DNA from 2 places in the Priestia sp. P1_B12_1 genome. Region 1 is predicted to be linked to the other one. Evidence: riboswitches for the same ligand, from Rfam matches in the RefSeq annotation. Region 1 holds a riboswitch; the other holds the start of a gene.
What was found. Region 1 has a riboswitch for thiamine pyrophosphate ahead of thiC (phosphomethylpyrimidine synthase ThiC). Riboswitches for the same ligand answer to the same signal wherever they lie in the genome.
Positions count from the first base shown of each region.

Region 2: it holds a riboswitch for thiamine pyrophosphate, as region 1 does, so the genes downstream of both, tenA (thiaminase II) here and thiC (phosphomethylpyrimidine synthase ThiC) in region 1, are expected to answer to the same signal.

Region 1 is NZ_JBFTZR010000018.1:20,747-34,774, forward strand. It holds gene AC1D0Y_RS26675 (undecaprenyl-diphosphate phosphatase) at 264-1,088, opposite strand; gene AC1D0Y_RS26680 (hypothetical protein) at 1,547-1,837, shown strand; TPP riboswitch at 1,919-2,033, shown strand; gene thiC (phosphomethylpyrimidine synthase ThiC) at 2,147-3,916, shown strand; gene AC1D0Y_RS26690 (hypothetical protein) at 3,894-4,082, shown strand; gene AC1D0Y_RS26695 (VanZ family protein) at 4,268-4,723, opposite strand; gene AC1D0Y_RS26700 (cation diffusion facilitator family transporter) at 4,983-5,879, opposite strand; gene AC1D0Y_RS26705 (DUF3231 family protein) at 6,024-7,055, opposite strand; gene yhbH (sporulation protein YhbH) at 7,160-8,338, opposite strand; gene AC1D0Y_RS26715 (PrkA family serine protein kinase) at 8,663-10,558, opposite strand; gene trmL (tRNA (uridine(34)/cytosine(34)/5-carboxymethylaminomethyluridine(34)-2'-O)-methyltransferase TrmL) at 11,017-11,490, opposite strand; gene AC1D0Y_RS26725 (amidase domain-containing protein) at 11,555-12,442, opposite strand; gene queG (tRNA epoxyqueuosine(34) reductase QueG) at 12,515-13,651, opposite strand; gene AC1D0Y_RS26735 (B3/B4 domain-containing protein) at 13,781-14,028, shown strand, end outside.
Region 2 is NZ_JBFTZR010000003.1:388,272-405,906, forward strand. It holds gene AC1D0Y_RS12990 (hypothetical protein) at 1-268, shown strand, start outside; gene AC1D0Y_RS12995 (UDP-N-acetylmuramoyl-L-alanyl-D-glutamate--2,6-diaminopimelate ligase) at 366-1,865, opposite strand; gene AC1D0Y_RS13000 (hypothetical protein) at 2,081-2,350, opposite strand; gene AC1D0Y_RS13005 (DNA-3-methyladenine glycosylase) at 2,328-2,936, shown strand; gene AC1D0Y_RS13010 (sugar phosphate isomerase/epimerase family protein) at 3,005-3,973, opposite strand; gene AC1D0Y_RS13015 (Gfo/Idh/MocA family protein) at 3,975-4,979, opposite strand; gene AC1D0Y_RS13020 (Gfo/Idh/MocA family protein) at 4,992-6,017, opposite strand; gene AC1D0Y_RS13025 (ThuA domain-containing protein) at 6,050-6,775, opposite strand; gene AC1D0Y_RS13030 (LacI family DNA-binding transcriptional regulator) at 6,865-7,896, opposite strand; gene AC1D0Y_RS13035 (cell wall hydrolase) at 8,147-8,722, shown strand; gene AC1D0Y_RS13040 (sodium-dependent transporter) at 8,754-10,088, opposite strand; gene AC1D0Y_RS13045 (hypothetical protein) at 10,265-10,447, opposite strand; gene AC1D0Y_RS13050 (TspO/MBR family protein) at 10,750-11,496, opposite strand; TPP riboswitch at 11,723-11,820, shown strand; gene tenA (thiaminase II) at 11,916-12,605, shown strand; gene AC1D0Y_RS13060 (aldehyde dehydrogenase) at 12,634-14,034, opposite strand; gene AC1D0Y_RS13065 (ArsR/SmtB family transcription factor) at 14,048-14,350, opposite strand; gene AC1D0Y_RS13070 (SDR family NAD(P)-dependent oxidoreductase) at 14,363-15,142, opposite strand; gene AC1D0Y_RS13075 (helix-turn-helix domain-containing protein) at 15,451-16,683, shown strand; gene AC1D0Y_RS13080 (FAD-dependent oxidoreductase) at 16,758-17,635, opposite strand, start outside.

The sequences.
Region 1 (14,028 bases):
ATTAAAACGATCTATACGTTGTCATACGTTTTTTACAGTCAATAAAACTAAACAGAAGTCTTACTTTTACTTAACTTTATACTGCACAAATATTAATTTACTATTTTTCGACACGTTTTGTCAATACCCATGTTTATAAAACGCTTTCAAAAGGCGATAATATATATTTATGCAAAAAAGCTATTGCAACATTGCAATAGCTTTTTCTTGCTCTTTGAGTCTCTATTAGAAGCTTACGGGACTAAAGAACTCGCGTGTTTATTTTATAAAAATACAAAATATAGAATAGCTGCTAACACAATTCGATATAGTGCAAACGGTACTAATTTGATACGATTAATTAATTTCAGGAAAAAGCGAATAGATACCAGCGCAAAAATAAAGGCGCTGATAAAACCAGCAATAAAAAACGGTAGCGCATCTGATGTGAAATACTGCCAGTTTTTAACCAATGAAAGTCCACTTGCTCCTGCCATGATTGGCACTGCCATAATAAATGTAAAATCTGCCGCTGCCTTATGGCTCATTCCAAGAAGAACTCCTCCTGAAATCGTTGAGCCTGAACGAGAAAAACCTGGCCAAAGAGCAATACATTGAAACAGTCCTATACCCAGTGCTTGTCCATAAGACATTTGGTCCACCGTCTCTACACGCGGACGTTTAGGTCCAAACAAATCTGCTAGAATCATTAATACAGCTCCGACTACTAAGCCAATTAGCACCGTATTTAAAGAAAACAAATGTTCATCAATGTAATCATCAAACAAAAGTCCTAACACTCCTGCGGGTAACAAACCAACAATTACCTGCATTAAATTCAAGCGATTTGTCGGTCCAATTGGAGCAGCTGGCTTTTTTCCCAATCCTAATAAATTAATGAAACGATCTTTAAAAATAACTACTACTGCTAAGATCGACCCTAGCTGAATAACAATTTTAAATGTATTAGCTACTGGAGATGAAAATAATTCTTTGGAATTCAACCATAGGTCATCCACAATAATCATATGCCCAGTTGACGAAACAGGAGCAAACTCTGTTAAACCTTCTACAATCCCTAAAATGATTGCTACAATAATTTCCCACATAAAGCTATGTACCTTGCCTTTCTTTCAAATTAATAAGCTTATCGCTTCGTTTTACATGCTCAACTATTTTCCTAATTTGACACTTGCTTTTTTATCATAATTGTTAAAACTATGAAATACAATGTGTATTTGCAAAAAGATAAGAATCTTTAATAATTTGTAATAAAAACCTTACATGCTATAATCAAAAAACACGATATCAGCTTTTATTTACTTTAGAAAGTAGTCACTATGTTCGGTATAAATTCCGGCCCCTTAGCTAAAAATGAATCATCTAGACTATTTTTCTTTAGTGTGAAAAAATGACTAAATCATTATGTTTTTTCCATCTCCTTTACTGTCATCTATCATTTTAATCAACTAATGCTTGCTTATACGGCATATCCCCTAAGTAATTTGAAACTTTTTTCTCTCTTTACTCGTATATAGTAGTATCTTTTTTAGGAGGCTTTTTACTTATGAATGGAAATGTACGTACAATGAAATGGGTCACTGCTGGGTATGAAGCCTTGCTGGGAATTCCTTTAATTGGCGCCGGGATTGTTATGGGCTTTAGTTATACTCCTCTTTTTATTGGATTTATTCTTCATGCTATCACGCTCATTTTAGCTAATAGACGAGGGTTATCTGCGTATGGAAACATACTAGGGATTGTTACTTCACTGGTTGCTTGGATTCCATTTTTAGGGTTTATCATGCACATTATTACAGCTATTGTGATTGCAATCGATGCCGCTAGACAACGTTAATTGTCTAGCTTTTTTTATTTAAGGGTTGATTTTTTACCGAATGATGGTAAACTTAAGCCGTAAATTGAATAATTTGAATGTTATTTCTACTAGGGGTGTCTGATAGCTCAGACTGAGAGAAGAGTGCAATAAAACTCTTTAACCCTTTGAACCTGATTTGGGTTATACCAGCGGAGGGAAGTAGTCTTGAAAAGAATAGTATATGTTTATTCTTTTTTCGCCTATTCCATCGGGTTCTGTCTATCACAGAACCCGATTTTTTTATGGTTCGGTATAGCTACACTTTATGCGAAACCGGAGGAATATGTAATGTCAAAACAAAATGTATCAGTTTCTATGAAAAAGCCTTTTCCAAACAGTCACAAAGTATATGTCCAAGGATCCAGAGAAGACCTTAAAGTGCCTATGCGTGAAATTCATCAGTCTCCTACTACAGGATCTTTTGGGGAAGAAGAAAATAGTCCCGTACGTGTATACGACACGAGCGGTGTTTATACAGATCCCTGTTATGAAATTAATTTACAAAAAGGATTACCGGCTCTGCGCGAAAAGTGGATTGCAGAACGAAACGATGTAGAAACATATCAAGGCCGTACGGTTCAGCCACAGGATAACGGTTATTATGATGGTGATCCAAGAGATCAGTACGAGCGCTTTATCACTAATCGTTTACCGTTGCGCGCGAAAAAAAATCAAAATGTAACGCAAATGCACTATGCGAAAAAAGGAATCATCACGCCCGAAATGGAATTTATCGCTATTCGTGAACAGATGGATCCTGAAGTCGTGCGTGAAGAAGTAGCAAGAGGACGTGCCATTATCCCTAATAATATCAATCACCCTGAGAGCGAACCGATGATTATCGGCCGCAAATTCCACGTGAAAATCAATGCTAATATCGGAAATTCAGCTATTCGTTCAGCTATTGAAGATGAAGTAGAAAAAATGACATGGGCAACGCGTTGGGGAGCCGATACAATTATGGATTTATCAACAGGAAAGGATATCCACACAACGCGCGAATGGATTATCCGCAACTCGCCTGTTCCTGTAGGGACCGTTCCTATTTACCAAGCGCTTGAAAAAGTAAAAGGTGTAGCAGAAGATCTAACGTGGGAAGCATATCGCGATACATTAATTGAACAAGCTGAACAAGGTGTTGATTACTTTACTATTCACGCAGGTGTTCTTTTACGCTATATTCCTCTGACAGCGAAACGTACGACAGGTATTGTTTCACGCGGAGGATCCATCTTAGCGCAGTGGTGTTTAGCTCATCATGAAGAGAACTTTTTATATACTCGCTTTGAAGAAATCTGTGAAATCTGTAAAGCATACGATATTTCTATTTCACTTGGCGATGGACTACGTCCTGGTTCCATTGCAGATGCTAATGATGAGGCACAGTTCGGTGAATTAGAAACGCTTGGTGAATTAACTAAAATTGCTTGGAAACACGATGTTCAAGTTATGATTGAAGGTCCTGGACATGTTCCTATGCACCTCATCAAAGAAAACGTAGATAAACAAATGGAAATATGCCAAGAAGCTCCCTTCTATACTCTTGGACCGCTTACAACCGACATCGCTCCAGGCTATGACCATATTACATCAGGTATTGGGGCTGCAATGATTGGCTGGTTTGGGACAGCTATGCTTTGCTACGTAACGCCAAAAGAACATTTAGGTCTGCCGAATAAAGAAGACGTTCGAGAAGGCGTTATCACCTATAAAATTTCTGCTCATGCCGCTGACCTAGCAAAAGGCCATCCAGGAGCACAAAAACGCGATAACGCGCTGTCTAAAGCAAGATTTGAATTTAGATGGAATGATCAATTTAACCTTTCACTAGATCCAGAGCGCGCAAAAGAATATCACGATGAAACACTTCCCGCTGAAGGTGCTAAAACAGCCCATTTCTGTTCAATGTGTGGACCTAAATTCTGTTCGATGCGTATTTCTCAAGATATTCGTAACATGGCTCAAGAAAATGAAAAAGATGTAAATGAAGTAAGAAAAGAAGGAATGAAAGAAAAAGCTAAAGAGTTTGTTAACAGTGGTTCAAATATCTATCAATAATGAAGTAGAACAGCTTAAAGAACAAATTAAGCAGCTTGAAAGAAAGTTATTATTTGTTCAGCAAAATTGTCAGCATATTATCGTTGAATCCTCACATTCTTCCGTAAGACGCTGCATTAAGTGTTTCTATCAACAAGAAGCAGAAGCTGAGCCAAAAGTATTTTAGTTGAAGAAAAATCCGAACGAGTTGAATTCTTGATTAAGAACCCAGCTCGCTCGGATTTTTTCATTGGTAGGGTGAACGTAGATTTCATGCATGTAGCAACCGCGATGTAACAAGCTATCCATACTAGCTCATTTATCCCATTTGTTCGTCTTTAGATTGGATTAATTTCATTACGTTTCTCAAGTTCATCTTTTTTTGAAACGTGCTTTCAGCATATTCTTAATCCAATATAGTATTTTAATAATAACCCAGCCTATAAATGTACCTAGCGTATTCAAAAAGATATCATCAATATCAAATACTCGTTCCGTTAGCTTGTACTGTAAAATTTCAATTAAAAAACTGATTAAGAAACCAGTCGTAAACACTTGGATAAAACCATCAAACCACTTCATAAACAAAGGAATAAACATTCCAAGCGGCGCAAACATTACGATATTTCCCAGTATATTTGTCACAGTAAGCATTATATTGCCGCTTTCCCACATCAGACGGATCGTACTAAATAAATCCAAGTTCATTGCTTTTCCGTAAACATGTTCGTTTTCCCGTATGAGCGTAGCATAAATGACCACTACCCCATACGCAATAAATAGAATGAACATGACTTTTTTAACGATTGACCTGATGCTTACATTCACTTCAACATCACCTTCTTTGACTCCCAAAACCATTTATTATTATCTATATGTACCCGTCCACTGCTTTCATTCGTCGTGAATGCATTTACATGCTTTTTTATCCTATCACATCAATAAATAAATACAATTCCCTTTATACAATTTTATTAAACTTGATTCTTTATAAATAAAAATCCTCATTATTTTATGCTACTCATTTCATTAATTTCTACATATATAAATAATAAGAAGCAGCGAGTAGCACTTCGCTGCTTCTTATTTAATCTGGATAATAAGGATTCAAATGGATTAATACTTCCTGAATATTATCATGCTTTTTCATAAGTGTTGCTTTGATTTCTCGTCCTAAATCATGACCTTCCTTAATTGTTTTAAAGTGGTCAATTGAAATACGTACATCCACTAATATGTAATGGCCATGTTCTCTTGCTCGAACGCGATCAATCCGCTTCACATCTTCAAATTCATAAATGCTTTCTTCAAGTTCTTTCAGTAGCTCTTCATCAATATTGCCTTCCATTAAGATCTGAAAAGACTCTCCCATCATTTGTCTGGCAATGTTAAAAATTAAATAAGCAACAAAGATACTTGCTATTTTATCTCCGTATAACAGCAGTTGAACATCCATTTTATCACCAATAATCGATAATAAAACACCAATTGCCGCTGCAATAGAAGCAACAATATCTGCTTTATGATCAAATGCAATTGCCTCAATTGCCTTACTGTGGTGCTGCTTCGCTACGTTTAAAGAATAACGGTACAACAATACCTTTGCTATGTATGAAATAACAGCAATCCACATGGCTAAAATATTTGGAGATTCAACCGGATGGAATAAACCAACGACTCCTTCAAATACCACATAAAATGATACAAGCAATAAAATAATTCCTACGATTCCCGAGACAATCACTTCTGCTTTTCCATGTCCATATGGATGGTCATCATCTGCTGGTTTATTTGCTACTCGTATAACCAACAAGACAATAATAGAGGCAAATACGTCCGCTGCAGAGTGAATACCATCAGCAAATACAGCATCACTATTTCCAATCCATCCTACTATTACTTTTCCTAGCGTAAGGGCAATATTGCTCCATACGCTAATCCATGCTACTTTTTTCGCAATGGACTCCCTTATACTGTTGTTCATTTCCACACCTCGACTTACTTCTTGAAAAATCAGCTTTTTTATCTTATCACTGCTCATTCAAGTGGGTCTAGAGCAATCTATTTTCGCTTAGCTATATATGTTTCGGTACCGCAAAATTAATGATAATCTACAACATACTCCTTATTATTTCTCCGCCAACTTCTTACGGTCTGTTGCCATTGGAGGTTCTTCCATCCAACCTTGCTCAATCATAATCCGAATTCCATCTTTTCCATACTTCCCTATACGCCCGATTAGCTGAGAAAATTCTACTGCTACATCCGAACGGAACGACATAGACAAGCCAGCACCGCAGTTATCAATAGCAATTGTCACCGCTGTGGAAGTATGATACATCATCAGCTTATCTGAAAACGGTGAAATCGTTGAGTTGGTTACATATGCATCAAGCAGACGCGGACTTGGTAGGTCAGCTTCAGACAATAACTCGGTGAATTGCTTAATTTGCTTACTCGCAAGTTTAACTCCATCAAAAAAATAAGAGCGTAATTTTTGTGTGGTAGCTACTTGACTAAATGCCAGCATCAGCGTTTTACCTAATACATTTGTATTAACAATTTCTTGAATAGCCGTAACCTCCAAAGAAGTTAGAGGATGCATTTGAGAGAAAAATGGTGATATAAACGTTTTCTCGTCCACAAAATTCACTTTTACCGGATAAGGAATAACCGGAGGTCTCATCAGCATGCTTTTTCTTAAAATAACGTAGTTAGAATCCTCTAAAAGGCTGTCGCTTTCTTTTACACATCGAGACAGGTGATCATAAATATCTTGCCTTCTCACTGCGCTTAGCGCTCTAGCATATTTCTTCATACCTCCAATGGCCATTTCATTGACATAAATAGCCATAAAAATATCATCAAATAAAGCAGGAACTCCTTTATTCACATCTTGTTCCCCAAAACCTACTGGTATTGGAATTTTTTCCGAACTGAATAATTCCGTCAATTCGTCTACATGAGTTTGTGAAATCTGATGGGCTTTTTTTAAGAGCTCCTTAATCTCTGCATCTTTTACAACAGATAGAAAATACCCAAGAACACATACATACAGCGTATCGCCTAAATATTGCGCCCATAAGTAACCTAACTCAGCTGCGTTCAACCGCTGATTTTGTTGATGTTTTTGCATTTCGCTCTTTATATTTTCGTTCATTCACTTATTCTCCTTTTGGATAAAGTCGTACTTTTACTATCTCCAAAGAAGCGCTGAATAAACCGCATAAAAAAGACCTAGATAACAAGTCTAGGCCTTTTAGGTTAAGCATATTTCTGGTCTTCTGTTTCTTTTCTAAAAAAGCTTTTCATGGCGTGAAAAACGTCTGATTTTTGTTTTAAAATAAAGTGTCTAAAACTTTCGTCTTGAATATTTTTGTACGCAGACATTAAAGTGGAATGTCGATTGTACTGATTCACTTCCCCATATCCAAACATATTTGACACTTTCATTAATTCATTTACTAACTTTACACACCTTGCGTTATCTGAAGTTAAGTTATCGCCATCTGAAAAATGAAACGGGTAAATATTATAGCGGCTCGGATCATACTTTTGGTTAATTAATTCAAGCGCTTTTCGGTAAGCAGATGAGCAGATGGTTCCCCCGCTTTCTCCTTTGGAGAAGAAGTCTTCTTCTGATACTACTTTTGCCTCTGTATGATGCGCAATAAATTCAATTTCCACTGTTTCATATTTCGTACGTAAAAAGCGTGTCATCCAAAAGAAAAAGCTTCTTGCCATATACTTTTCCCATATGCCCATCGAACCGCTCGTATCCATCATAGCTAAGACGACTGCTTTCGATTCTGGCTTTATAACTTCATTCCATGTTTTGAATTTTAAATCCTCCGGATAAATAGGATGAAAAGCAGCCTTTCCTGTCATTGCGTTTCGCTTGTAAGCGCTCATCATCGTTCGTTTTTTATCGATATTCCCCATCAAACCTGTACGTCGTATATCATTAAATTCAATGTGCTCCACAACAATTTGATCAGATTCTTTTCGCTGAAGATTAGGCAGTTCTAATTGAGCAAATAAAGCCTCTTGAAGCTCCATAAGAGACACTTCTGCTTCAAAGTAGTCTTCTCCAGCCTGGTCACCTGCTCCTTGACCTTTTCCTGCCCCTTTTTGACCATCTCCAGCAGATCCATCACGTGCTACTACATCCCCAACTTTACTGTCTCCATCACCTTGACCCACATGTTTGTTTTTATCATAATTGTACCGAATTCGATATTCATCCAATGATTTGATCGGAATTTTAACTACTTCTCTTCCATTGGACATCACGATATTTTCTTCTGTAATTAAATCCGGTAAATTATTTTTAATTGCTTCTTTAATTTTTTCTTGATGTCTTTTTTGATCATCGTGGCCTTTACGATGGAGGGACCAGTCTTCTTTTGAGACAGCAAAACTTTTATCTACTTCTTTTCCCACGCTATTCCCCTCCTTATTTAAAAAACACCTGCACGTTTTTACTCGGCATGCATAAGCTATACCGAAAGTTTCTGACAAATACCTTTAGTTCAAAGGTTGGTTACTCTTATCCTATGCGCAAGAATGGTATACTTGCTAACTAATTCTTTCACTATTAACTATTCATTTTATAGTGTCTAGTGTCATGTATATGTTTATGACTTATCATATGATGGTTAAGTGCAATGCGTACTACACATTAGCCTAATTATGCAGAGTTTATTTTAAGAGATAAGAAAAACATGGCACAGATCGGAAGTGCCATGTTTTCTTGTTAGTACTGAGTTATCGATTTAACAAACTTCCTACATAGCGCAGCAGTTCATTAGCAGATACTGAATTGTATCCATGCTCATCAATCAATCGAGCCACTACTTCATTTACTTTCTTCAGCTGCTGCTCATCTGGTGTTTTAGTGGACGTTGTAATTTTCACTACGTCTTTTAAATCCGCAAACAATTTTTTCTGAATCGCTTCGCGTAAACGCTCATGGGAATTATAATCAAATCGTTTTCCTTTACGTGCATAAGCCGAAATACGAATTAAGATTTCTTCGCGGAATGCTTTTTTTGCATTTTCTGAAATACCAATTTGTTCTTCAATTGAACGCATTAATTTATCATCTGGATTTAACTCTTCTCCTGTTAGCGGATCACGAAGCTTATTTTTGTTGCAGTATGCTTCGACATTATCTAAATAATTATCCATTAATGTTTTAGCGGACTCTTCGTATGAATAAACGAACGCTTTTTGCACTTCTTTTTTAGCAATTTCATCATATTCTTTACGCGCCAGAGAAATATAATTCAAGTAACGCTCTCGATCCTCAGCAGAAATAGATGCATGCTGTGCTAACCCTTCTTTCAATGAACGCAGTACATCTAATGCATTGATTGATTTAATATCTTTTCGAATGATGGTAGATGAAATGCGATTAATGACATAACGAGGATCAATACCGCTCATTCCTTCATCCGTATACTCTTTTTGTAACTCTTCTACGTCTGCATCGTTATAGCCTTCTACAGATTGACCGTCGTATAGGCGCATTTTCTTTAATAAATCAATATCGCCTTTTTTAGGCTCTTTTAATCTCGTTAATGTAGTAAAGATAGACGCAATACGTAACGTATGAGGGGCAATATGAACATCTGATACGTCACTTTCACGAATCATTTTGTCATAAATTTTTTCCTCATCACTCACTTTTAAGTTATATGGAACAGGCATTACAATAATTCGTGAATGCAAAGCTTCATTTTTCTTATTGGAAATAAACGAGCGATACTCTGTTTCATTTGTATGCGCTACGATTAATTCATCTGCACTAATTAAAGCAAACCTTCCTGCTTTAAAGTTTCCTTCTTGAGTTAAAGAGAGTAAATGCCATAAAAATTTCTCATCACATTTTAACATCTCCTGGAACTCCATCATTCCTCGGTTTGCTTTATTAAGCTCTCCGTCAAAGCGGTAAGCACGCGGATCTGACTCAGATCCATACTCTGCAATTGTTGAAAAGTCAATGCTTCCTGTTAGATCGGCAATGTCTTGAGATTTCGGATCAGAAGGACTGAACGTTCCAATTCCAGTTCGTTTGTCCTCTGAGAAGAAAATGCGTTCGATAATGACGTCTTCAATTCTGCCGCCATACTCTTCCTCTAATCGCATTGTATTTAAAGGAGATAAGTTTCCTTCAATTCGGATACCATACTCTTCAAAGAAGTCTTTACGTAAATGATGTGGAATTAAATGCAGCGGATCTTCATGCATTGGGCATCCTTTAATAGCGTAAACAGCTCCTCGATCAGTAAGAGAATAAGCTTCAAGCCCTCTTTTTAACATGGTCACTAGCGTCGATTTACCACCACTTACCGGACCCATTAAAAGTAAAATACGTTTACGAACGTCTAAACGCTTTGCAGCTGGATGAAAATATTCTTCCACCAAGCGTTCTAGCGAATCTTCAAGTCCAAACATTTGTCCACTGAAAAATTTATAATGTCTTTTACCATTTACCTCTTCAATTCCTGCATCCTTTATCATGTTGTATACTCTAGAGTGTGCAGGCTGAGCAATTAAAGGCTCATCTTTAATCAGCTTTAGGTACTCTTCAAATGTCCCTTCCCACTTAAGACGATTCTCTTCTTCGCGGTATCTTTCAACTTTCTTTAATATATCCATTAAAGGACCTCCCCTACTAGTTATGGTGCTAGTGAACAAGATTAATACAATCTATGCAGCAAAATGTTTGAACATGCTTTTTAAATTGTAAAATTCAGAAATTTGTCCTTGCTAGGCATTCACAGTGAAGTATTTATTAGCTATAATAAAAGAGTAAGAAGGAACGGTTAAACTTTGTTAGAGAACTTATGTCTCTAGAAAAGTTATTTTGTCATTATTACCATCATGAGATATGGGAAGTCGGTTTTAACTGCAGTAGCTGTATAATCCTTTTAATTAGATTGAGGAGGAAAATCAATGCGCTTACTTTTAGTATTAGGAGTAACAATTGCTTTTTTAGCATCCATCTTCAGAGCGGGATACAATGATAAACCGGGCGTTAAAAAATAACCACTACATATCATCGTCGACATAAATAAAAAAGCGAGGTTCAATAAAATTTGAACCTCGCTTTTTACTTAAGATAAACCAGCATAATTTTGTTGACGCAGCGCTTCATAGATTAAAATAGCTGCTGTATTAGATAAATTTAAAGAACGAACATTTTCTGTCATCGGTAAACGAAGACATCTTTCCATGTTCTCTTCAATAATGTGCTTTGGCAGACCCTTTGTTTCTCTTCCAAATACGAAGAAATGATCCTGCTCTAAGTCACTATAATCAAATGTTGTATGTGGCTGCTGACCAAATTTTGTGATGAAATAGAAACCTGCTTCAGGATACTTTTCGAATACTTCCTCTAATGAATCATGATACACCACATTTACAAATTCCCAATAATCCAATCCAGCTCGCTTTAACATTTTATCATCTGTTGAAAAGCCTAACGGACGAACTAAATGCAGCGTCGTATTTGTTGCTGCACATGTTCGCGCAATATTTCCTGTATTTGCTGGAATTTCTGGTTGAAATAACACTACGTGTACTCCCACAAATTTTCACCTCTGCTAACAAATCTATTCATCATTATACCACTAACTTGCTAAAACGAAAGTCTTACCGATCAACGATATGGAAAAAATCATACTTAATCTTTGGCGTGTAAGCCGTTGAATCTTCATAAGCCCAATATCTCATTCGACTATTATACGTGTTCGCATTTACAAGAGGCATACCGTGACCGTCTTTTGCTACAACAATGGTCGTATGATTCCATCTCCCATCTCCTTCAAAATCGTAGCAGATAACGTCTCCCGGGACAAGTTCGCTTGCTGAAGATTTCCTCACTGCCCGAAGTCCTGATTTGGAGTTACTTAAATAGCTGTGCATGGAATGAGCAACTGCCCAGCTATAGCTCCAGGCGTTCCCTCTCATCCACCATCCGTTTGCTTTTTTAGGATATCCCCGCATCGGCGCCTTTCCTGCATGCAAACACTGTGAAATATAGTTGGTGCAGTTTACCTCAAACTGCTTATAACTTTCATTAGGTTTATCCCAATGTTTTTCTGCATACTGAACAGCTGCAAGACGATCATAATAAGAGGCTCTTTCTTCGTCTTCCTCTACTTCTTCTACATCCATTTCAACCTCATCTTCAGAAAAACCCTTTACCAGCAGCTCATCTTGAATAAGCGTATCTTTATAAAAAAGAGCTAAACGATCTTCAATTTCTTCTTCTATATAGAAAAAATCGTTTTGTTTTAAAAATGCCTGAATGTGCACCTTATATAATACTCTTGTTTCTTCCTGATCCGTATGAGCAGATTGAATAGAACCTTTCATATTACATTTTAAAACATCAACTTCTCTTTTTTTTATAAGAGACCGCTTTAGTTCACACTGCTGTTCAATGAAAGGCTTGAAGTCTTCATGAAGCTCACCTTTTACATAGCTGTCCGCACGCGCTTTAATTAAAGTATATAATACATTCCTTTTTGTTAGCATAATGTCACCACTTTTCTAAGCGTTTATTATACGCTATGACTCATTAGCTAACTTTATCAATAAAAATACGGTTTAGATCTCTTGAAGCATCTCTATACCTTTTGACATTTCTTCAATTACTTCTTGGTCCTTTTCTTTTTCTCTTAAGTTCATAAGTGTATCTAACGCTTCTTTATCGCCAATTTTGCCTAACGCCCATGCCGCTGTTCCTCGAATCACAGGGCGAACATCATTTTTAATTAACTCAATTAAAGCTGGAACGGCGGTTTGATCTTTAAAATGGGCCAGTGCAATAATGGCATTGCGCTGAATTGGCTTTTTCCCTCTCCAAGAACCTGAAATATGTCCAAATTTCTCTTTGAACTCACGATTACTCATCGTTAAAAGCGGTTTTAATTTAGGCTTCGCAAGTTCTGGATCAGGCTCCATCTCAGGGTGAAAATGAAAGTCTTTTCCTTTATTTTCAGGACACACAGTTTGACATGTATCACAGCCATATAAACGATTGCCTAATTTACTTCGAAATTCTTCAGCTAAAAATCCTTTTGTTTGGGTTAAAAAGGCAATGCATCGCTGCGAATTCAGCTGGCCGCCTGTTACAAGCGCACCCGTAGGACACGCATCAACGCACTTATTACAAGTACCACAACCGTCCTCTATCGGTTTATCAGGAGGAAACGGGATATCTGTAATCATTTCTCCTAAATACACGTAGGAACCGAATTCAGGTGTAATAATGGCACAGTTCTTACCGCTCCAGCCAATACCAGCTCTTTCTGCTACAGCTCGGTCCGACAGCTCGCCTGTGTCTACCATCGATTGAAGGATAGCTGCAGGTACTTTTTCTTTTATGAAGGTTTCAAGCTTTTGAAGCCTATCACGTAGAACCGTATGATAATCTTGCCCCCAAGAAGCACGGCAAAAGATTCCTCGGCGATCTTCCTTTGTGCTCTTTGGTGCATCCTTTAATTTAGAAGGATACGCAAGTGCAATTGAAATAATAGATCTAGCTTTTGGAACAACTAATGTGGGATCTACTCTCTTTTCAATATCAGGTTCTTCAAAGCCTGAAGCATAACCTAACTCTTGCTGTGCTAACAATCGATTCTTTAACTCATCAAACATAGAAGCACTCGCAAATCCAATCTTATCGATTCCAATCTCTTTGCTGTATGAAATAATTTCTTCCTTCAACTGATACGCATTCATAGTGAGTAATGGCCTCCTTTCCAAGAAATTCTATATATTCATGCATTGAACTGTTTTCTCACTCAATGAAATGATAGGATGGTATCTATAAACGAACAAATACTAATTATAATAGAAAGGATCAAAAAAATGAACTTTACATTATCGCCCGCTATTAAACAGCTTTGCCCTTCTTTTAAAATGGGAATCATTCAGTATAAAAATATTGAAGTTGGTGATTCTCCTCAAATGCTAAAAGGACGTCTGCGCCTCTTTCAAGAATCCATTTATTTCGACCTTGAGTCAAAAAAAGTAACAGAATTCGAAGGTGTTAGCGAGTGGAGAAAGCTTTTCAAAACATTTGGAACTGATCCAAGTAAATACCGTCCTTCTATAGA
Region 2 (17,635 bases), on a different contig from region 1:
CGAACTGGAAAACATCGATGTAGAAACCGACGATCTTCGAAAGGTTCATGAAGGCTATATAAAGGCTGCCAATACCCAGTATAATGCTTTCATTAAAATTGTCAGCGCTTTAGAAAAGCAGGACCGCAACCTTATTGCTGAGGCAAACGCTATGCTTGATGAGGCACGAAAAGGGATACGCGATTACAATGCCGCTATTAAAAAGCTGGCTAAAGAACATGATGTAAAAATTGAAGAACTAAAAACACAGCGAGAAAACAGCCTATAGTTTTGATGCAAAAAGAAGGTCTCTAAAAATAGTAAGAGACCTTCTTTCGTATGCTGTTTCAATTTCTCCACGTTCGTTCGATAAACGAAGAAGAGTATTAGGAAATATTGCTTAACGATGCATAATAAGAGGCAATAATTTCTTCATCTGAATGCGGAATTTCGTTTCCTTTTACAAGCTGAGCGCCGTTAATACAGCCGCTTGTAAGTAAAATAATATCATTTGGCTTTCCTAAAGAAAGCGACTTTAATACTCCTTCTGTTCGAGTAGGGGCACGGTGAATATTACTTGCGCTTGGATTTAAAAAACCTGTCATTACTTGATCTACAATCACGTTCGGATCATGATGACCTGGATGATCAACAGTTACGACAATTCCATCAGCTTTTCCTTCAATGACACGCGCCATTTTAGGCATTTTATTAAAATCTCGAATGCCGATCCCTGCAATCATGACAATGAGCTGGTTATACTCCATCTTTTTTACTTCTTCTACTAAACGCGTAAGGGCAACAGGCGTATGGGCATAGTCTAAAATCACTTTTTGGTTATTAGGACCTTCTATCACTTGAAAGCGTCCTTCTGGACTTTCCAATTTAGGAAGCACGCTAATAATATCTTCAATGTGGTATTCAAAATGAAGAGCTGTACCAATGGCCGCTAGCACGTTAGCAATGTTGTAATCGCCATATACAGGCACTGCTACTTTGTATGACTGTCCTTTATAAAGTAAATCAAAGAAAGAGCCCCCTTCTTTGACAGTAATGTTTTTTGCTTGCAGAGTTGCCTCCGCATTATTTAATAAGCTATACGTGACTTTAGGTCCTTCAAATAGCCTGCTCAAGTCTTTACCCATGTCCTGATCATCTATATTAATAACGGCATGTTTTGCCTGCTGAAATAATTTCATCTTGCATTTTTTATAGTGCTCAAACGTTTTATGATACTCTAAGTGCTCTTCTGAAAGATTTGTGTGAATGGCGACATCAAAATAAATATCTTCTACTCGCTGCTGATCAATCGCAATTGAAGATACTTCCATCACTGCCGCTTCATCGCCTCGTGTATACAAATCATAAAAAATTTTATGCAAGTCTACCGATTCAGGTGTTGTAGGCGTACTTTTTTTATAAACTAACTTCTTCTTTGATGACCAAATGCCGGTCGTGCCAATCGATCCTGTCGGCAATTTTAAAAGAGTTAAAAGCGACCTTACGTAAGCTGCTACGGTTGTTTTACCATTTGTACCTGTAACGCCAATTGTCTCAATTTTTTCATCCGTATAATCAAAATACATTTTAGAAAAAGAGGCCATTACTTTGCGAACGTCATCAACAGCTAAAAACGTACAGTGAGAATACTGAGTGCTCAAAAGACGCAGCTCCTCAATGCTTGTCCCAAAGACTGCTACGGCTCCTCTAGCTATAGCTTCTTTAATATATTGATGTCCATCTTCATTTTCACCTTTTATACTAAAAAATACTGATCCGTCGTAAACCTGCTTTGAGTGATATGTCAAATGGTTGATCGTTTGAGATGCAGGCCCAAAAATATGTTTAATTGATAAGTTCATTAATGTATCAAAGTGGATGTTCATAGCTATTCCTCACAGTGTATAAATTTTATTTTTAATATGTTCTAAAATCCCTTAAATACTCTTTGAAGGATATTTTTTCTTTATTTCCATTTATAAAGAACTTTCTACAATTCAATCTTCTTATTTTGCTTTCATGTGTAGAACGAAAATAAAGAAAAGACGGATCACTATTTTTTAAAACTAAAAGTATGTAAAATATGGATGAACTGTGTATATCATACCAGCAGCAAAAGCGAAGCATTGTAGTAAAATATTCCCCCTATACGTGCAAAACGAAACCATTCTTTAAAATAAAATAATTTCATAGAGTAAGTTGAATCATGATCAATACTTGAACGTGGGGTAAGAAAGATTACTGTATGAATCAGTGCCTCTCTTTGCAAAATAACAAAGAAAACATCATAATAAAAGATGCGCATAACAGCGTGAATGACTCTGTTTTGAAAGGATGGACTACAGCAAATGACGCGTTCTCTTTTAGACATTGAACCACTTCCTCTTTTATTTTATCAACAGCCTACACTTGAATTAGCTCAGTCGCTGTTAGGATGTCTTCTTGTTCACGAAACGGCAGAAGGAACTGCATCTGGTTTCATTGTAGAAACAGAGGCTTACAAAGGGCCTTTCGACCGAGCAGCTCATAGTTTTAATAACCGGCGCACAAAAAGGACGGAGATCATGTTCGGTCCTCCTGCTCATGCCTATACGCATACAATGCATACACATTGTCTACTCAATGTTGTAAGCAGCGACATCGATTGTCCAGAAGGCGTCCTCATTCGAGCTATTGAGCCCTTTAGCGGAAAAGATTTGATGAAAACTAGACGTCGAGGGATGGAAAATGAAATAAATTGGACAAACGGTCCCGGGAAACTAACAAAAGCACTAGGGGTTTCAATGGATTTGTACGGTCATGATTTAACCAGCCCTCCTCTTTATATTGCTCGTGGCTTCACTCCTTCAGAGATTTCCGCCGGACCTCGCGTTGGCATTGATAATTCTGGTGAGGCGAAGGATTACCCTTGGCGCTTTTGGGTTACCAATCACCCGTTTGTATCGAAATTCAGGTGAACAAAAGGCGAATTGATTTATTCACGAAAATAAAAGAAGCACCTCTTTTTAGAGATGCTTCTTTTTGCTTACGCCCACCACATTTGTGAGGGAGTTTCTTCAATTAATACACTTTGTAAGTTTGTAACCGCGCGTTTAAATCCTTCTTCAATCGACATGATTGGATCTTCGTGCTCAATGCTGACTACATAATCGTATCCGTATGTGCGAAGTGCACTCATCATATCAGACCACTCTTTTACATCATGTCCGCATCCTACGGATCTAAACGTCCATGCACGCGTTTGGACCTCTCCGTATGGCTGCATATCCGTCAGGCCGTACATGTTAATATTATCCTGGTCCAAGTACGTATCCTTTGCATGGAAATGATGAATCGCATTTTCTTTTGCTAAAATTTTAATAGCTCCTACCGGATCAATTCCTTGCCACCATAAATGACTTGGATCAAGGTTAGCGCCAATCGCTGGACTTGTTTTTTCGCGAAGCTTTAGCAGCGTATACGGAGTATGAACTAAAAATCCGCCGTGAAGTTCTAAACCAATTTTTACATTATGCTCCTCCGCTAGTTCTCCAATTTCTTTCCAATAAGGAACAAGCTTATTTTCCCACTGCCAATTCAAGACGTCTCCATACTCGTTAGGCCAAGGAGTAACAGGCCAGTTTGGGTACTTCGCTTCTTCGTGATCTCCTGCTGTTCCAGAAAAGCAGTTAACCACTGGAACACCTACTAATGATGCTAGTTGGATGGTCTTGCGAAGCGTTTCGTCAGATTCTTTTGCAAAACTTGCCTCAGGTGAAATAGGATTGCCGTGGCAGCTAAATGCACTGATTGTAAGTCCGCGGTCTTTTATCTGCTTCATATAGGCTTCTCTTTTTTGTTCATCTTCAAGCAGCTCATCTAACGGACAATGACTGTTTCCCGGATAGCCCCCCGTTCCGATTTCAACAGCATGAAGACCTGCTGCTTTTACTTTATCTAACATCTCTTCAAAAGAAAGATCCGCAAATAAGACCGTGAATACTCCAAGTTTCATTTTAATTTCCCCCTGTGCGATATATTTCGTCAATAATAGCTGAGACTTGAAGCGCTTCTTGTGGCTTTACCACTAATTCAGCATTTCCTTTACACGCTTCAACGAAATTTTTAGCCTGACTTAGGCTGTAATCATCTTCTCCATCTATCCAAGGTGACGTACTGTTCATGAGCATACCGTTTTTAGACGTGTATAGTTCAAACGGAAACACGCTTAAACCGCCATCTACCCCTGATATGCTTACGTGCTCTTCATCATCTTCGATATTAGCAGCCCAAGAAGTTTCTAAAAGAAGCGACGCTCCATTTTCAAATTTAATATAGGCCGTTACATGATCATCCACGCTGAATGCTTCATGATCAAATGCTCCCCATTGATTTAATTGGTTAGGCGTTTTACTCAGGTCATTATATGTACTTCCCAGCACTTCAGTATGCTTTGGGTTTCCCATCAGCCAAAGCGTTAAATCAAGTAAATGGCAGCCGTAATCAATTAAGCTGCCTCCTCCTTGAAGATCTTTGTTCGTAAATACCCCCCAACCGGGAACCTTTCGGCGACGCATTGCTCTGACACGTGCAACTAATGGGCGCCCTACCTCTGTCATCATTTTTTTCGCTGCCTGCGCTTCTTTCATGAATCGGTAATGATACGCAATCGCTAACTGCTTACCTGATTCTCTAGCAGCAGCAAGCATTTCTTCACCTTGCTCTTTAGACATCGCCATTGGCTTTTCACATAGGACGTGAACGCCTGCTTTTAGCGCTTCTACTGCAAACTCGGCGTGAAATTTATTCGGTGTACAAATACATACAGCATCCACTTCTTTAAACATATCTTTGTAATCAACAAATACGTGAGGGATATTATGCTCATTGGCTACCTCTGTGGCTCTTTCACTATTAATATCGCTAAGCCCCCAAATCACACATTCATCACCCAGTTGTTTGAATGCCGGGATATGCCTGCTTACAGCAATCCCTCCTGCTCCGATTATGCCAATTCTCACGTTTTTCACCTCTTACACGCGCGTAATTTGTTTCGTTTGACTTGATTTTAAAGCTGCTAAAATAACAGCAAGTGATTTTAATCCTTCTTCACCAGGAACAGGAGATTCTTTATCTTCTGCAACTGCATCTACAAATTGTTCAATGACGTGAGAATTACCTTGGCCGCCTTCATCGTTCGATTGAATTTTTCCTAATTCATAGTTCACGACTTCACCCGTTGCATATTGTGCAACTAATGAATACGTCGGGTCGTCCTCCAAACGAAGAATCCCTTTCTCTCCGTAAACAATCGTGGAGTTATCTTCTTTTCCATTGTAAGCCCAGCTTGCCGCAAGCGTACCGATAATCCCACTTTCCGTTTTTAATACGCACACAGCATTGTCGTCTACATTTGCAAAGTCTTTTGCATTGCTTTCTACAAATGCACCGACTTCTACAATTTCTTCATTCAATATGTAGCGGAGCATATCGGTTTTATGAACGCCTAAATCACCCATAGCCCCAATAAACGCTTCGTCTTTTTTGAAGAACCAGCTGTCTTTTCCGTCCACGCTCCAACCTTCAGGGCCACCGTGGCCAAAAGCCGTACGGAAACTATAAATTTTACCGATTTCCCCTTTTTCAATAAGTTCACGAGCTTTTTGATGAGAAGCTACAAAGCGCTGATTATGTCCGATCATTAGTTTTTTACCGTTTGTTTTTGCTGCTTCAATCATTGCTTTCGCTTCTTCTTCTGATGTTGCCATCGGCTTTTCACACAGGACATGAACTCCGCTGTTTAACGCTGCAACCGAAATAGGCGCATGAAGATAGTTGGGCGTACATACGCTCACTGCTTCTACTGTACCGCTTGCTAAAAGTTCTTCATAGTTTGTGTAAGCTTTTACACCGTACTGCTGTGCTACGCTGTTTGCACGTTCTGTGTTTATATCGCAAACGGCTACTAATTCTACTTGTTCATTCATCTTATATTCTGGTAAGTGACGGTGTTGCGCAATGCTTCCGCACCCAATAACGCCAATTTTTACTTTTGCCATCTTTCCTATCCCCTTTGCTTAAGCATTATTAATTAGTTTTTAACAGCGATTGATTCAAGCGGTTGCGCATTGCCGTAAACCGGACGTTTTCTCTCTGCTGGCTTTGCCCATTTAATCGCATTCATAATGACACGCTGAATGTCTTTGTTATGGTATGTTGGATATGTTTCATGTCCAGGTCTGAAATAAAATACTTTTCCGTTTCCGCGTTTGTACGTGCAGCCGCTTCTGAAAATTTCTCCGCCTTCAAACCAGCTCGTGAAAATCAGTTCATCAGGTGCTGGAATATCAAAGTGCTCTCCATACATTTCTTCGCGCTCAAGCTCGATAAATTCACCAATACCTTCCACAATCGGATGACTCGGTTCTACTACCCACAAGCGCTCTTTTTCATCTGCTTCACGCCATTTTAAGTCGCAGCTTGTGCCCATTAACGTTTTGAAAATTTTAGAAAAGTGACCTGAGTGTAAGACAATAAGCCCCATACCGTCTAGCACGCGCTGCTTTACTTTCTCAACGATCTCATCTTTTACTTCGTCATGTGCTAAATGACCCCACCATACTAAAACATCCGTTTGATTTAATACTTCTTCAGTCAACCCGTGTTCTACTTCTTCTAATGTTGCGGTGTGCGTACGAAACCCTCCTTCTTCTAAAAAAGAAGCGATGGCACCGTGAATGCCTTCAGGGTAAATTTCTCTTACCACCGGATTTTTCTGTTCATGACGATTTTCATTCCATACTGTAACATTAATCATTTTCATATCCCCTTTTTTTGTGAATGCTAACTTATATCCCCTTTTTTTATAAATGCTAAACTTTGGTTAACCGGTTAACTTACTGCGGTTCACCCGCGCTTAGCAGTCGAATCTCGAATAATAAGTTCAACCGATAATTTCACATGCTGCAGCGTGCTGAAACGGTGTTCAATTGCTTGAATAACAGACGTCGCGGCGACGACTCCTTTGTTAAATACATCTTGACGAATGGTTGTTAGACTTGGAGATGCATAGCTGCTAAACGTTATGTCATCAAACCCTACGATTGAGTAGTCCTGCGGAATTTTTTTCCCCTTTTCTTGCAGTGCTTTCATAATTCCAAGCGCCAGCGTATCAGAGGATGCAAAAACCGCCCGAATATCCTTATGATCTTGCAGCAGCTTGTTCCCTAATTTGTAACCGTTATCAAAGGAACTTTCGTTCACTTCAAAAACAAACGTCTTTGATGGTGTAATGCCTGCTTCTTTTAATGCTTTCTCGTAGCCTATATACCTCTTTTTATCCACTGGACTATTGACGAGGTGATGAGCAACAAAGGCAATTTCTTTGTGCCCCAAATTCACTAAATGTGTTGTAGCTAGATATCCTCCATGCTCATCGTCTACAGAAATATGATGATAATCACGTTCGTACTTTTCATATGTATCTACTAGCACAATCGGATTCGATAACGCTTTCATTTTCTCATACAATCGATGAGGGAAGGCTCCTAAAAACAGAAGACCATCAATATTTCTCGTTCGAATCCATTTTAGGCAATCAGCTGGGCTACTCGCTCCAGATATGACTAGATCATAACCATGCTTGCGGATTACATATTCAATTCCACTAATCATTTCGCTGTAATAATGGTTATCTTTAAATATAGTAGAAAGTGAATCATCTGTAAGCGGGAACATAACGCCAATCATATTTGACTTTTGTTTCGAGAGACTAACGGCGGTTAAATTTGGTTCGTAGTTTAATTCTTTTACCGCTGTTAAGATTCGCTCTTTTGTTTCATCGGATACTTTGTTAATTCCGTTTAAGACGTAAGATACTGAAGCTGCAGACACCCCTGCATGCTTCGCTACATCACGAATCGTTATCTTTTCTCCCATAAAATCTCTCCAGTTAAACGGTTAACTATTTACTCGTTCATTATAATTCACTCCTTTATTATCAGTCAACTTATTTTTCAAATTATCTGTTAACTATTATAATATCTTCCTAGATTGGCATGTTTTAAGCAGTGACAAGATGTATTGACACCTGTTAATCTTTGAAACGTACATATAAAGTTCGGTGCACAGCACGCACCGATCCGTGATAAAAGGGGCGTTCAAAAGGATTTCAGGAGGTACTTACTTTATGTTTAAGAAACTAGCAATTATTGGAGCGCTGGCAGTTCCTATGTTCGGCATGAGTCACGGGGCAAATGCCGCTGAAACAACTCATCGCGTAAAAGCCGGAGAGACTCTTTACAAGATTGGCGCTGAATACGGCGTTACGGTTAAACAGTTAAAAGAAGCGAATCACAAATCTACGGACTCTATTAATGCAAATGAAACACTAACAATCCCTAACTCTATTAGCGAAAGTGATAAAGAATTGTTAGCTCGCCTTGTACAAGCTGAAGCAAAAGGCGAACCTTACGCTGGCAAAGTGGCTGTAGCAACAGTTGTCTTAAACCGCGTGGATAGCGATTCTTTCCCAAACTCTATTCATGATGTCATTTATCAAGGTACACAGTTTACACCTGTACAAAACGGTGAAATTAATAAAGCAGCGGATGCTGAAGCACAAAAAGCTGTAAATGAAGCACTAGCTTTTAGAGGTCAAGGAAAAGGTTCGTTATTCTTCTTTAATCCAGATAAAACAAGCGACCAATGGCTTCGTCAAAAACAGGTTACGATTACAATCGGAAATCACGTTTTTGCAAAATAAACAAAAAAAGCACTCAGATGAGTGCTTTTTTTTAATATGCAACAAGTAAGCTTAATAGAACAGCTATAATAATAATAGGCAATACGTATTTAACTAGAAAGAACCATGCGTTGAATAATTTAACACCTTTTGTACTTCCTGAAATAAACTCTTCATACACGGCTTCTTTTTTCATTTTAAATGTCACAAAAATCGCAATGGCTAAACTTCCAAGAGGCAGCATTAAGTTGCTCACAAAAAAGTCAGCTACGTCAAATATACTTCTGCCAAAAAGTGAAACATGTTTTAGTACACCAAACGAAAGCGCTGATGGGATACCTACCACAAACACAAGAATCCCTGATAAAGAAGCGTAGCGAGTTCGTTTTGTCTGATCGTCTTTGGTTAAAGCAGCTACGATAATTTCCAGAAGTGAAAAAGCAGACGTAAGCGTAGCAAATAGAAATAAAATTAAAAACAGTGCTAAAAAGACGGTACCAAACGGCATTTTCTCAAATACTGTTGGCAAGACCACAAACAAAAGTCCAGGTCCTTCAGTTGGCTTTAATCCAAACGAAAAAACGGCTGGAAAAATAGCCAAGCCCGCCAGCAGCGAAACAAACAAGTTCAAAATAGCAATAGTGCCAGCTGAACGCGTCAAGCTTACTTTTTTCCCTAAATAAGAGCTATATGTCACCATGCAGGATAATCCCACGCAAAGCGAGAAAAACGACTGACCGAGCGCATAGAGAACAGATGACCCTGTAATGGCTGAAAAATCCGGTTTTAAAAAGAACTTTACTCCGTCCATTGCTCCGTCTAATGTTAGAGAACGCACCACGATAATGATAAAACAAATAAATAACAGCGGCATCATGTATTTATTAGCACGCTCTATTCCTTTTTGTACGCCTTTTGAAATAACAAACACTGTAATTAATAAAAACAGCGCCTGTGCACCTAATACTACATAAGGTTGGCTAATGACGGCATTGAACAACGCGCCGTACTCTTTTCCGCTTAGCATACCGGTTACACTCATAATCGTATATAAAATCACCCAGCCGCCAACGACGCTGTAAAAGGAAAGCAAAACGACACAGCTTAGTACTCCCAGCCTGCCAATCCATACCCAAGCGGATTTTGGAGCAATTGCCTTATAAGCACTAATCGCTTCTTTTCCCGTATGTCTTCCAATGATAAATTCTGCCAACAGAAGCGGCAATCCAATAAAAATCGTAAATAAAATAAACAACGCAAAAAATGCTCCACCGCCACTGGTTCCCGTTACGTATGGAAACTTCCATATCGCTCCTAGACCAATTGCTGCCCCAGCAGATGCTAAAATAAAACCGAGGCGTGAAGACCACTGATTTCCTTTACTCATATAATGTTACTCTCTCCTCTTCTAAACTCAAAACTCACCTGATTAGTACTGTACCATAAATGCAGAAGAAAATCATTCCCGTTTTACTTTTTTCTATAAAACGATATCTATATAGAATAGAAAAAATGAAGAAGCAGCTGCTTCTTCATTTTAAGGTCGGTGTTTCTATTCAAAATTTATTCTCTGTACGATGATTCATCTCCACGGTAGGCTTCTTGATTTGAAATTTCTTCAATATGCATATGCCCTTCTCTCTCTAAACGAAGGACCGTACGCTCTGCATCTTCATAGCTCTCGCACGTCACTTGTTTATATTCCATATCATCTTTATCTGTGTAAGCGACTAAATATGTTTCCATTTTAACTCCTCCTATATAACCTGTATGTAACGTATGTTGCCTTTTTCGTTTATTTCTAAACATATAGGCTCCAAACATAAAGCCTAGCATACTATAGTAGCGGAACTTCAATTTAAAAAAGTTGAATTTTTCATTATGCACCGATGCAACATGGAGGTTACACTTATGACATTTATTTTATCATTCGTACCAATTGTTGTTCCTTTTGGTATTTTAATTAGCTTAATTGCTTTTACAGCTGCTTTTTTACAATCAAAAGAGCATCATAAAAAGCTCTAGCTTACAAAAGCTAGAGCTTCTTTTTAAAAACGTCTATAGCGTTTAATCAGTCCCACAATAATGGCAATTGCTAATAAAACAATCGAAATAATGACAGTCATGACAATTGGCTGATTTCCACTTTGCTTCACTGCAATGGCAATATAAGCCCAAATAAAAACAAGCGGATAAACAGCGTCTCGGTTTTTTAATGTAAACATGATGCCCAGCACAGCTCCTACCAGCAGCATAATAATCGTCCATGCTAACTCGTTTAAGCCAAGCAAGTGCTGTATTCCATTTGCTTGAAATACGACAAACACATTGACAATAGTCGCAACAGAAATCCATCCAAGATAAAGCGAAATTGGCAGACGCATAAACCATGTCGTCATTCGAGAATGCTGAATAATGGAATACACAATCATTAATGTGCCTAGAATAAAGAGCATAACTAAAAGAGATAACTTATAGTAATCGTTTTGGAAAATAAAGATCCACGCACTATTTAACAAACAGTTTAGAAAAAACCAAATGCCGATACGTGCATATATTTCCTTTTGATCTTCTCTTGCAAAAAATTGGCGTATAACCCAAATGGTTAATAATAAATAAATAACGCCCCAGATAGCAAAGGCATAACCAGCTGGTGTAAACAACGTAGGAACTTGCGCAGAAGCTTCTCCCGTTGTTTTGCCTCCTATTGGAATGGCATTTGCTAAATAATTCACAAGCAGTGTAATAGCCAAGCCTACTGTATTTAATACAGCATACAAACGAAATTTCGCCATTTTGTTCTCTCCTTTCTTCTATTTATATGGGAGTGTTTCGGAGACGAAAACGGCTCTTCCCTTCATTAATACCTCTTCTTCCCTAAAAATATGCATTTTTAAACAAAAATGATTAAAAATAGCTTTAAGAAATTTCCTCTTTAAGAAAGAAAAGCGGTTAGCACACAATTTCCCATAACGCTTTCTATTTTTCAGAATATATGGTAAGTTAAACTTAGATTAATAGGAAGTCCACTAGGGGTGCCACCGGCTGAGACAAGTTTTCTTGATCCCTTTGAACCTGATCTGGCTCATACCAGCGTAGGAAAGTGGCAATGTTCAGTTTTTTACTGTCCTTTGCCACTCCGTTTATAAACGGAGTGTTTTTTATTTCCTTTATGTGCTTGTTTGTGACTTCCTCATATTAAAGGAGGATTTTGATGTCATTTTCATCTCAATTAAGACAAGAAGCAAACTATATTTACGAAGCCATTTTTAACCATCCTTTTATTAAAGGAATTGCTGAAGGAAACGTGCCAAAAGAAGCGCTTATTCACTACGTTTCTCAAGATTACGAATACTTAACAGCATTTGTTCGCATTTACGGCGCTGCTTTAACAAAATGCCGCACGCGTACCGAAATGGAAGCCTTTAATGCCGGCATTTCTACGGTATTACATAGTGAAGTACATCCTCACAATAATTTTTGTGAAGTAGCAGGCGTACGTTATGAAGACCTTCACACTGAGACGCTTTCACCGACGGCCAGCCACTACATTAACCATATGACAAGTGTTGCGCATACAGGCAGCTTAGCAGAAATCATTGCAGTGCTTCTTCCATGTCCATGGACGTACGTTGAAATTGGCCAGCGCATTACAGAACAAGTAAATCCATCTCCTTCTCATCCTTTTTATGAATGGATTCAGTTTTATAATAATGAAGAAATGAATGGCACAACACAATGGTTTTGTAACAAGCTTGATGAACTCGCCGAACAAGCGACTGAAGAAGAACGTAACCGTATGAAAGATCACTTCATCAAAAGCTGTGAACTGGAGTATTTATTTTGGGAAATGGCATATACCCAAGAAAAATGGCCGCTTTCTCAGCTTTCCCTTTCAAAATAACGAAAAAGCCTCCTATCAGGAGGCTCTTTTATTTCAATAGTTTTTTGATCATTTTCAAGCTTTGTTTTTCCGAAGGATAGCGGAATGACAAATCAAACTTGGTTGTTTGAGACAGCATGCTTTTAAAATGAGTGAATGTCTGAAAGCTGTCTTTTCCATGATATTGACCCGTGCCGCTTTCTCCCACTCCGCCAAACGGCAAATATGGCGTAGCGATATGCATAAGCGTATCGTTTATACAGCCTCCTCCAAATGAAAGGCGCTCCGTTATGACGTTTTGCACATCTTCACTTTCTGTAAATAAGTAAAGAGCTAACGGCTTAGCTTTTTCTTGAACTTTATGAATGACTTCGTCTAGTGTTTCATATTCAATCATAGGAAGAATAGGCCCAAAGATTTCTTCTTGCATAACGTCTGATGTCCAGCTTACTTCACTTAACACCGTAGGTTCTATTGTTAGCGTGTCCTTATTGTACCCGCCTCCAACTATAGCATTTCCGTCTTTTAAAAACTCAACTAGCCGAGTAAAATGACGCTCACTGACAATACGGCCGTAGCGGTCGCTTTCAAGTGGATTACTACCGTAAAATTGAGAAATTGCTTCGCGAAGTTTCTCTACAAGCGGCGCTTTCACTTTTTTATGCACGAGCAAATAATCAGGAGCAACGCACGTCTGGCCTGCATTCATCCCTTTACCAAACATAATTCGCTTCGCTGCAAGATCTAGGTTTGCGTCTTCATGTACAATGCACGGACTTTTTCCGCCTAGCTCAAGCGTGACGGGGATAAGCTGCTTCCCTGCTTCTTGCATAATAATTTTCCCTACATTTACACTTCCCGTAAAGAAAATATAATCAAGGGGCTGTTTTAAAAGCAGACTTGTCGTGTCTACAGCCCCTTCAACCACCGTCACAAATGCTGGGTCAAAAGCTTCAGCCAGTAATTCTTGTATAACGCGAGATACGCTAGGCGTTAGTTCAGAAGGTTTTATAATCGCCGTGTTTCCAGCGGCAATCGCTCCCACTAAAGGAGACAGTGCTAATTGAAACGGATAGTTCCACGGAGCAATAATTAACGCAACTCCATACGGTTCAGGAACAATTTTCCCTTTAGAGCCCACATGTGTTAAAGCGGTTTTTACTTTTTTAGGCTTCATCCATTTTGCTAAATGTTTAAGCGTAAACCGAATCTCCTCTAGTAAAATCCCGATTTCCGACGTGTAAGCCTCTACTTCAGATTTATTTAAATCTTGTTTTAAAGCATCCATAATTCTCTGCTCATTTTGTTTGACTATTTCTCTTAGCTTATTCAGCGCTTGAATGCGGCTGCTGATACTCTTTGTCTTTTGCGCATAGAAATACTGCTTTTGTGTAGAGACAATATGCTCAATGACCGTTTCATCTGTGATATAAAATTGCTCGTGGTTCATCTTTTTCATCTCCCTATAAACATTCGCTTTCAACTGTAGCAAGCAAGTTTTTTAATAGCTCAACTGCCTCATTTAAAGCTAATGAATAATATCTCTGCGTTCCTTTTTGCTCAATTTGCACAAGCTTTTGATCGCGTAGAATTTTTAAATGATGAGAAATTGCCGGTCGTGATAGCGCAGACTCCTTTGCAATTTCATTTACGGTTAAAGGCTCTTTTTCCGCGAGCAGCAAAATAATATCTTGTCTTGCTGAATCACTTAGCGCCTGAAAAATAGGAATGCTGGCACGAAATAACTCGACTGCTTTTTGACTCATATAGATTCTCCTTTATTTAATTTCTTGTGTTCTGCGGACAACGGATGTAAGCCACTTTCTTGGCACGAAGCGCGGGATGAACGTAGCGAGACGAAACTGCACTCCTGGTACGATAACCGTCTGCCCTTTCATAAATTTTTTATAGCCAACTTTCGTTACTGTTTCTACATCCATTGCACCGCTTTGAAAAAGCTTGGAGTTGCTTAGCTGGGCTCGGTCGCTAAAACCAGTTTTAGTTGGCCCCGGGCATAGAGCGCTTACCGTTACATTGGTACCTTTTAATTCATTTTCAAGGGCCTCTGTGAAAGACAATACGTACGCTTTTGTTGCGTAATACACCGTCATAAGCGGACCCGGCATAAATGCAGCAACGGACGCAATGTTCAAAATCTTACCTTGATTTCTTCTGACCATATCCGGTAAAAATAATTTTGTTAAATGAGTTAATGCTCGAATATTTAAATCAATCATGTTTAACTCGTCGTCTAAAGCTGTTTCAATAAATTTGCCGTATAGTCCAAAACCAGCATTGTTCACTAAATAGTCAACGTGTATTTTTTTATTTTTAAGTTCTTCATATAGTGACTGTATCTCTTCTTCTCTTGATAAATCCTTTACAACCGTTATCACGTCAATATTGTAAGTAGATTTTAAATTCTCTCCAATCGCTGTTAGTTTATCAGCGCTTCTGGCAACTAAAATTACAGGATGCCCATCCTTTGCGAATTGATAAGCTAACTCTTTACCTATTCCTCCCGACGCACCGGTGATGAGCGCATAATGCTGTGACATAGTGTTCACTCCTTATGTTTATATGTTCAAGAACTTAAACATTTAAACTTATCTTATAGGATTCATTTTTTCCCGTCAACTGTTTTCTATACTCTTCTTTTCTTTTATGTTTTCCATTTTTGCCATTTGCGCATTTCTGTACATTTTTTTACAAAATATGCGTTTTCTTTACATAGAAGGCTAATGTCGTCTAGTTTTGACAACCTTTGTCACCTAGCAGGAAAACAAGTGAAGATATGGTGAATACAACATACAACAAATAATCCATTACATAGTTGGATGAAAATAGATAAGGGAGGAAATGAAAAATGATGGAGACATATACAATTAAAAAAGTAAGTGATCAATTAGAGGTAGAAAAGAAAACGCTAAAACAATGGGAAAAATTGTTGGGCAGCTATTTAACAATTGAACGAGTAGATGGGGCCCGTGTCTATACAGAGGAACAAATTGAATTATTTAATGATATTAAACAGCTGTTTGATGAACAATGTACGTTAGATGAAGTCAAAGAATACGTTCAGCTGCTGATAAAAGAACAAGAAGAACAGGAGCATTTAGTGATGGAATCAGAGGCAGCGATTTCAAAAGAAGAAGAACCGGCAAAGTTGAAAACTGCTAAAAAAGAAAACGTCATTGATTTTCAAGAACATTCCAATAAACAAATGAAGCAAGAAAAGAAAAAAGCTGCTGAAAAGCAGGAAAGCATTTCAGAAAATAAGCAAGAGAAGACCCCTCCTATACCTGAAGCACGATTAGCTACTGAAGAAGAAAAGCAGGCTATTTCTGCTTCTATTGAAGAGCCAAAACCAAACGACCTTGTCGTGAATGAAAAAGAACTGCTTCAAGGGGAATTAGTAGAAGCTGTTCGCCGCTATGAAGATGTGTTTGAGGTACTTGATACATTTAAAGCTGATTTGTTAAAAGAAATGCGGGAAGGTATGCGAAATGAAGTTCGCGAAGAAATTGTCGGAGAAGTAAAAAGAGAGCTTGAAAAAAGTGCTACTCAAACTGTAGAAATGGTGGAGTCGGTCGGGGCATACATCTCTGAGTCTTCAGAACGCAGCGCAAGAGATGTAGAGAATATGTCTAAAAAAATTATCCGTTCTAACGAAAAATCGTTTGATGAAGTCACTTCTTTGATTGAAGATTATTCAACAATCGCTGAAGAGAAAACCGAGGATATGCGCCTGTTCATGAAAGATGTCATGGAGAATGCGGATGAATCCTCTAAAGAAATGCAGTATTTATTAGACCGATTCTCAAGCAATTCCACCGTTGCGATGAATCAAGTAAAATTTATGGTTGAAAAATTAAACAATTCTTCAACTAATACGACAGAAGAGCTTCGTGATTTAATTGATTCAATGAATGAGGAACGAGTCTATTATTTAAAAGAAATGGAGAAAGAACGTAAGCTTCATCGTCAAAGCGTAGCTGAACGCGAAGAGATGTTTAGTGATTTTGTCCAAACCTTTAGACAAACCGCCGCTGCTGATATGAAGCGAAAAAGGAAGTGGTGGAAGCTGTTTCTCTCCTGAAAACACCGGCCCTATGGTAATAGGGCCGGTGTTTTTTAATAGTATGAACAATAGTAGTTTGTATGTAAGAAATGTTAAGGTAACGCGTGGCGATGAGACGTTATACTTTGAAAAACATGATAGCCGCTTACCGATACGCCTATAGTTCCTGCTCCTGGAAATACTGTATCTCCGCATAACCACATTCCTTCTAAGCCAGATCGATGCGAAATGCTGTTGAACAAGGCATGATCTAACGTTTGCGGAAAGCCTCCCACTCCGCCGCTTGGGCGAGAAGTGAACCTTTCCCATGCTTTAGGAGCTCCCGAAATTTGATGCTCTGCTTTTTCAATGCCAGGAATAATGGTTTTAATGCCTGCTACCATTTTTTTTTCAAGAACTTGTTTTTGAAGATCATAGGCTTCTTTGGTACTCCACTTGCTAAGATCAATGTGAGTAGACGCTGTAATTGTACGCTTGCCTTGAGGCGCTCGAAAACGATCGTCAGGATGAGAGACTGAGAGAAATAAATGATTTCCTTCCGTCATTTCCCCTTGTTCGGATTGAAGTACTTGCTGAAACAACTCTACCTTTTGCGGCAGATCTCTTTCATCAATCGCAAAATACATCGAAAACGTTCCCCACTGCGGAAGCTCGCTTTTTTCTTTTGCCCGCTTATGAATATGCTGGTAATCTTCATCATGCAGCAAAGACTTTAAGCTTTGAACCGGCGCGTTGCATACAACGTCTGATGCACGGTAATGGTTACCTCTATGATCATGCACGATCCACCCGTCATTATCACGCTCTATCTTTACTACTTTCCTTCCTAGAATCGTTTTTCCTCCGCTGGCTTTAATCGATTTTTGCAGCGCTTCTGCGACTTTGTATAAGCCGCCATTCACATAAAAAGCACCTTCGTGATAAATATCTAACGCTAAACATCCAATAAGCATTGAACAGTTCTCACTCG